One region of the Leisingera sp. ABM4_060 genome, then DNA from elsewhere that is predicted to be linked to it. Evidence: riboswitches for the same ligand, from Rfam matches in the RefSeq annotation. Region 1 holds a riboswitch; each other region holds the start of a gene.
What was found. A riboswitch is a leader RNA that binds a small molecule or an ion and turns the genes downstream of it on or off. The one in region 1 is predicted to bind cobalamin.
Positions count from the first base shown of each region.

Region 2: another riboswitch for cobalamin. It lies ahead of ACXAEH_RS09525 (DUF1636 family protein); the one in region 1 lies ahead of ACXAEH_RS17215 (DUF4198 domain-containing protein).
Region 3: another riboswitch for cobalamin. It lies ahead of ACXAEH_RS19250 (hypothetical protein); the one in region 1 lies ahead of ACXAEH_RS17215 (DUF4198 domain-containing protein).

Region 1 is NZ_JBSWTX010000001.1:3,561,206-3,563,441, forward strand. Features, by position in the region: gene ACXAEH_RS17210 (HlyD family type I secretion periplasmic adaptor subunit) at 1-434, shown strand, start outside; cobalamin riboswitch at 803-1,017, shown strand; gene ACXAEH_RS17215 (DUF4198 domain-containing protein) at 1,161-1,946, shown strand; gene cbiM (cobalt transporter CbiM) at 1,957-2,236, shown strand, end outside.
Region 2 is NZ_JBSWTX010000001.1:1,915,503-1,917,738, reverse strand. Features, by position in the region: gene cobW (cobalamin biosynthesis protein CobW) at 1-607, opposite strand, end outside; gene ACXAEH_RS09525 (DUF1636 family protein) at 610-1,020, opposite strand; cobalamin riboswitch at 1,119-1,326, opposite strand; gene cobO (cob(I)yrinic acid a,c-diamide adenosyltransferase) at 1,377-2,012, shown strand; gene glpD (glycerol-3-phosphate dehydrogenase) at 2,206-2,236, opposite strand, start outside.
Region 3 is NZ_JBSWTX010000001.1:3,979,105-3,981,340, reverse strand. Features, by position in the region: gene ACXAEH_RS19260 (alpha/beta hydrolase family protein) at 1-54, opposite strand, end outside; gene ACXAEH_RS19255 (TetR/AcrR family transcriptional regulator) at 126-746, shown strand; cobalamin riboswitch at 765-983, shown strand; gene ACXAEH_RS19250 (hypothetical protein) at 1,093-1,497, shown strand; gene ACXAEH_RS19245 (hypothetical protein) at 1,641-2,033, shown strand; gene ACXAEH_RS19240 (protein-tyrosine phosphatase family protein) at 2,060-2,236, opposite strand, start outside.

The DNA.
Region 1 (2,236 bases):
CGGGGATTGTTCAAAAGCTGCATTTCACCGGGCCTGGCGAGGTTGTTGCCCCGGGTGAGCCGATTGCCGAGATTCTGCCTACTCAGGACCGCCTGATCGCCGAGGTCGAAATCCGGCCGGAGGACATCGGCCACGTGGCAGTGGGCGACCCGGTTGAATTAAAGTCGACGACCTTTGATTCCAGGCAGTACGGGGTCCAGGCAGGCGAGGTGTTCGAAATCTCACCAAACTCGCGCCTCAATGACCGCAAAGAGGCGTACTTCGAGGTCCGGATTTCTTTTGCGGATGAAAATACCTCAGAAGTTTCCTTGAGCCGCCGGCTGACTGCCGGCATGGAAGTCAACGCGGCGATCCGGACTGGCGAGCGAACCGTTCTTGACTACGTGGTTTCTCCCATTACCGAACCGATCGGGCGCGCCTTCCGGGAGCGCTGATCATACGGCCTGGAGGAGAACAGGGAGGATACCGCGGCAATCCAGCCTGCTACCACCTCAAAGGGCGCTTCCCGCAGTAAGACCGTTTAAGAGTTGGAAGCGTTTTAGAAGCGCGGGCAAGAACGGAACTGTGGCGGGATGGCCTGCCGGCTCCTCCCGTCAGGCTTAACCAGAAGGCTTCGCCGTAATTTCCGGGCCTCCCGCGCAGCTTGTGGCGCAACAGTTCGGTGCAGGCCTTTTCAGTTCCGTGACGCGCGGCTTCTTTTGTGCAAACCCGTCCCCCTAGCCGGGAGCCGGGATCAAGTCCTCAAGCGTTCAACGGCAAGCGGGCAATGGACGAGACGCTTGACTCGCATATTCCGTTTTGCCATTCAGCCAAAGTGACCGGTTCCGCGAGTGTTTCAATGCGCAGCGGAAGAAATAGGGAACACGGTGAGGCGTACCCAAAAGGGACCAAATCCGTGACTGCCCCCGCAACTGTGAGCGGTGAGTGACGCTGAACATGCCACTGGGAAGTCTCCCGGGAAGGCCAGCCGAACCAGGACCCGCGAGTCAGGAGACCTGCCGGACACGAGGACCGAGGCTCCGCTTGCGGGGGCTCAACTCTTATCCACCGGACGCCGGGGTGCGCGTCTGGCCCGGGCGTTGTTTCGACAATTCCGTGCCGCTACTCCCCGTTGTTCATTCCTGATTGCAGGTGTGCCTGCGTCGTCGAATGAGGACGAAATGAAACTGAACTACCTGGCCGCAGCCCTGGCCGTTTCCCTGCCGGTTACCGCATCGGCGCATTTCCAGCTGAACTACACCGAAAACGCGCTGATCGAGAAGCCCGGCGACGTGCCGATGGGGCTGGTGTTCTGGCACCCGATGGCGAACGGCCATGCGATGGACATGGGCAAGCCCGAAGAATTCTTCATGATCCACAAGGGCGAAAAGACCGACCTGGCGGACCGCCTGGAGCCCGCCACCTTCAAGGGCGTCGAGAACGAAGCCTCAGCTTACAAGGCCTCGGTGCCGGTGAAACGCTCGGGCGATTATGTGGTGGTGACTGTGCCTGCGCCTTATTACGAGGAAAGCGAGGACATCTACATCCAGCAGATCGCCAAGGTTGTGCTGAACCGCAACACACTGCCCACCGACTGGGATCAGCCGGTTGGCCTGGCCACCGAAATCCTGCCGCTGAACAAGCCCTACAACGTCATCGTGGGCTCCACCTTCTCGGGCCAGGTTCTGGCCGACGGCAAGCCGGTTCCGGGTGCCGAGATTGAAATCGAATTCATGGCCGCCGAGCCGGATCTCGAGAAGTTCTCCACCACCAGCCCGACCGTGGGTGAGATGCCGGGCGGTGCGATTGTGGCCATCGCCGACCAGAACGGCGTGTTCTCCTTTGGCATTCCGAAAGCCGGCTACTGGGGCTTTGCAGCTCTGGGTTCCGGTCCGGCGACCGAGCACGACGGCAAGGAACTCAGCCAGGATGCGGTGCTGTGGATCCACGCTGAAGAGCTGAAGTGAAAGCAGACCGATGCATATCGTAGACGGCGCACTGTCTAACCCGGTTGTGATCGGCGGCGCGGTTGCCGCCGTCGGCGGTATTGCCATGGGTCTGCGCAGCCTGCCGCTGGAGCGTATTCCGGCGGCGGGGGTGCTATCCGCCAGTTTCTTTGTGGCCTCGCTGATCCATGTCCCGATCGGGCCCAGTTCGGTTCACCTGATCCTGAACGGGCTGGCCGGGCTGGTGCTGGGGTGGGCCGCCTTCCCGGCGCTGTTTGTCGGGTTGTTGCTGCAAGCGGTGTTCTTTGGTT
Region 2 (2,236 bases), 1.6 Mb from region 1:
CCTCGATCACCGCGCGGGCCTTCTCGACGCCTGCGTCGCCGGCCAGATCGGCCTTGGACAGCAGCACGATGTCAGCGCAGGAGATCTGGTCTTCGAACACCTCGGAGAGCGGGGTTTCGTGGTCGATGCTGTCATCCGCCTCGCGCTGGGCGGCAACTGCATCCAGGTCGGGGGCAAATTGGCCCTTGGCGACGGCCTCGGCATCGGCCAGGGCGATCACGCCGTCGACAGTAATGCGGGAGCGGATCGCGGGCCAGTCAAAGGCCTTCAGCAGCGGCTTGGGCAGGGCCAGGCCGGAGGTTTCGATCACGATGTGATCGGGCTTCTCCGGCAGGTCCATCAGCTGTTCGATGGTGGGGATGAAATCATCGGCGACGGTGCAGCAGATGCAGCCGTTTGCCAGCTCCATGATGTTTTCCGCCGGGCAATTGTCATCGGCGCAGGACTTCAGGATGTCGCCGTCGACGCCGGCGGTGCCGAACTCGTTCACCACAACCGCCAGGCGCTTGCCTTGCGGGTTCTGCATCAGGTGGCGGATCAGGGTGGTCTTGCCTGCACCCAGGAAGCCGGTGATGACGGTGACGGGGATCTTGTTGAGATCGCTCATGATTACTCCTCGGAAGGGAAGGCGGCCGGCGGGATGCGGGCAACGGATTGTTTGCGGAATGCGGTGGGGCGCTCGCGCCAGGGCACCAGGCCGTCGGCGGTGGCGGCATAGGCGGCAGTGCCTGCCAGGATCTCTGGGATATGCTCCTCCGGGTCCATGTCGCCGTAGACATAGCTCCAGCGTTCCTCGCCGCCGGTCAGCAGCACGGTGCAGCTGCGCGAGCAGGCTGACAGGCATTTGACACCGCGCAAGGTAACGCCCTCGGGCATGCCGGCCTCTTTCAGGGCGTCATGCAGCAAGGTGCCGGGGCGGGTCGCCTCGGGGTCGGCGCCTTCGTTGCGGCAAGTGAGGCACACGGTCAGGGTGACCGGTCCCGGTTTGCTGGCAGCTTGATCCGCCATATCGTCAGCCATCGGCGCGCCTCCTGTCGCGGCAGGGCATGCGGGATGGCCGAAAAGGAACTGTCTCGTGCCAGCCCCTCACCCGGTCGCAGAACACCCCGTCTGCCCGTTGATCTCTCCTCTTGCTGGCAGGTCTCCCGGCTTGCGGATGCCAAGGCACGGGGGCCTTGCCGGCCATCCTGCCTTCCCGGGGGTGATCTCCCAGTGGCATGGCGGCCTCATCCGGTCACGGTCGCGGGGGCGGCTGTGCTTGAGCCTTGCGGCCTTCACATTCCCTCTTCGCCTGTTTTCACAGGAACCAGCGGAACCCCCTTGCGCTATGGCAGGCTTCTTTGTCAAGACATGGGGTCAAACAGCTGGAGCACACCATGAGCGAAAAGTCTGAAACCGTCATTTCAGAGGAAGAAGCCGCCCGCCACGCCTCGAAGATGGCCAAGAAGAAGGCCGCGCGCGACCGGATGATGAAGACCAAGGAGGGCGAGAAGGGCCTGATCATCGTCCATACCGGACCGGGCAAGGGGAAATCGTCTTCTGGTTTCGGCATGATCATGCGCTGCATTGCGCATGGGATGCCCTCTGCCGTGGTGCAGTTCATCAAGGGCGCCTGGCAGACCGGCGAGCGTACCCTGATCGAGGAGAACTTCAGCGATCTCTGCCAGTTCTACGCGATGGGCGAAGGCTTTACCTGGGAGACCCAGGACAAGGCGCGGGACATCGCTGCTGCGCAGAAGGGCTGGGAGAAGGCCAAGGAGATGATCCTGGACGAGCGTAACACCATGGTGCTGCTGGATGAGATCAACATTGCGCTGCGCTATGAGTATCTGGACCTGGAAGAGGTGCTGGAGTTCCTGGTGGAGCAGAAACCGCCGATGACCCATGTGGTGCTGACGGGGCGCAACGCCAAGGAGGAGCTGATCGAGATCGCCGATCTGGTGACCGAGATGGGGCAGATCAAGCACCCGTTCCGCGCCGGGGTGAAGGCGCAAAAGGGTGTGGAGTTTTAATCTCTTACAGGCGGCAAAAGGCGGCAAATCCGATCGGGCCTGAGGTTTTGCGCTTTGCTTTGCAAATCGCCGGGGGCGGGGGCGCTGCCTGCGGCAGCGCCCCCGCCCGGCCCAATGCTTTTCAGGGAACCTCTGGTTCCTTGAAAAGGGGCGGGAGTGCCCTCGTGTCTTGATGCCCCGCCTGCCTCCGCGCTTAAGCCGCCAGCCTCGCGGCTTTCTCGCTG
Region 3 (2,236 bases), 420 kb from region 1:
CCGCAGCTCCTGCTCCCGCACTGCCGCTGTCTGATCTGCATTGCTGTCCAGCATTGCCGCCTCCTAGACCAATCGGTCCAGCAACATCACTGGACCAACCGGTCTATTGCTGTCAAGCTACCGCCATGGATGACGTGACGACAGCCGGACCCGCTCCGGCCCAGCCCCTGCCAACCCGCGAGCGGCTGATTCTGGCCGCCGCCAGCCTGTTCCGCAACAAAGGCTACAGCGGCACCGGGCTGGCCGAGCTTCTGACCGAAGCCGGGGCGCCCAAGGGTTCGCTCTACCACCATTTCCCTAACGGCAAATCCGACCTGGCGCTGGCGGCTGCCAATTGGGCGTCAGAGCAGATGCTGCAGCTGATCGATGCCTCTTTCACTCCTGCCCCCAGTTTTCAGGAAGGCGCCAAGACGGTCTGCTACAAGCTGGCCAAGCTGTTTGACATGCAGGGAAAATGGAGCGGCTGCCCGGTCTCGGCGACGCTGTTCGAAGGGCCGGAGAACGAGGCCTTCCACCAGCACGCCGCCCTGCTGTTCGAGGGCTGGATCAGCGCCACCGCGGCGCATGCGCGGCGCCTGGGCCTGGTGGAGGAAGAGGCCCGCGCGGCGGCGGAGACCTTCTATATCCTGCTGCAGGGCGGCTGGCAGCTGGCCCGGGTGCGGCGCGATTCGGATGTGATCCGCGGGCTGCACCTGCAGCTTCACCTGCCCCAGCCAAACCCAATGCAGGTGCAGAAAAACGATTGACAACTCAGGGATCCAGCCGCTACCGCTTGTGGCGATGGTTCCCGAGCCACAAAATCTTGTGTCCGGGATGAATAGGGAACACGGTGCGGCCTGCGCAAGCGGGTCAATTCCGAGACTGCCCCCGCAACTGTAAGCGGCGAGCGACCCCGATAGAGCCACTGGCCTTGATAAGGCCGGGAAGGATCGGGAAAGCGACGACCCGCAAGTCAGGAGACCTGCCATCGGATGTGAAACTCGAACCCGGGCGGGGTGTCCGGACAGGGTCTGATGGCACTGCGGGGCTCCCGCTATTTCATCCGGTCTCTTGTCCTGCAGGCTCCCCGCACCACGCGCGGAGGGCGCAATTATGATGTGGACCGACCAGACGCATTTCTATGCGGCAACGGATTGCAAATACCTGGGGCGGCCCTGCCCCGCGGCGGAGCGGATGATCGCCAAGCTGGCCGAGGCGATGACCAAGGCCAAGCCGCTGACCCAGGAAGATTTCGAAATCACCGGCACCACCGCGCTGGACGGCTGCCCGCGCAACTGCCCGGCGCAGTTCGTAGCCAGCCATGACCGGATCCGGCTTTACTGCGGCGTCGGCGAGGACGCGCCGCGTGAGGGGCTGGACCGGTTTGCCGATGCGATCCTCAGCCGCGATGGCACCGGCTTTGCTGCCTCGAAACTGGACGCCCGCCCCTGCGCGCTGATGGAGGCGCTGCCGAAAACGGCGGAGGCGCGGCGGGCGGAGCAGATGCTGGCGCTGTAACGCGCGACCCAGGCGCCGGCACCGGTTTCTGCGGGCGCCTTCTCATCCGGCTGACGGCATTGTGTTCTGCGCCGGGCTGGCCCGTCCGCAGGATCAGCTCTAGGCAATTCCCGCTATTCAGACTTTGAACACGGGGATTGCCGATGATTAGGACCTTTCTGCCCGCTGCTGCTGCCGTTCTTGCCTGCGCGGCGGCAGTTTCCGCCGCCGAACAGCCGCTGACCAGCAATGAGATCAAAGAACTGCTGACCGGGAAGACCATCGAAGGGCTGCATTTCGAGAGCCGTACCCGCCAGTATTTCTCGCAATCCGGGCTGACGCTCTGGATCAAGCAGGGCGACGCTGCCCCTTCGGAAGCACGCTACAAGATCGAAGACGGCCAGTATTGCTCCAGCTGGTCCGGGTTGTGGAACACACCGGAATGGGGCTGCTATGCCATCCTCAAGGATGCGGCGCAGGGGCTTTATTATTTCCACGGCGAGAATTTCCGGGCGCCTTTTATTGCCGGAGACGGGTTTGACCTGAGCTTCGACTAGAGGTCCCGTTCATGCCGCGGCGCGGGTCACAGGCCGGCAGGCCGCGCACCGGCACAGGCCCAGTCCAGCTGCGCATCCGTCTCTACTGCGCAGGGCCGCACGGCCCGCAGCCGTGCCAGTGCTTGCGCCGGATCTTCACCGCAGTCGATCATCAGCCGCAGCACCGCCATGCCGGAGCGCCCGCAGCCGCCCTTGCAATGCAC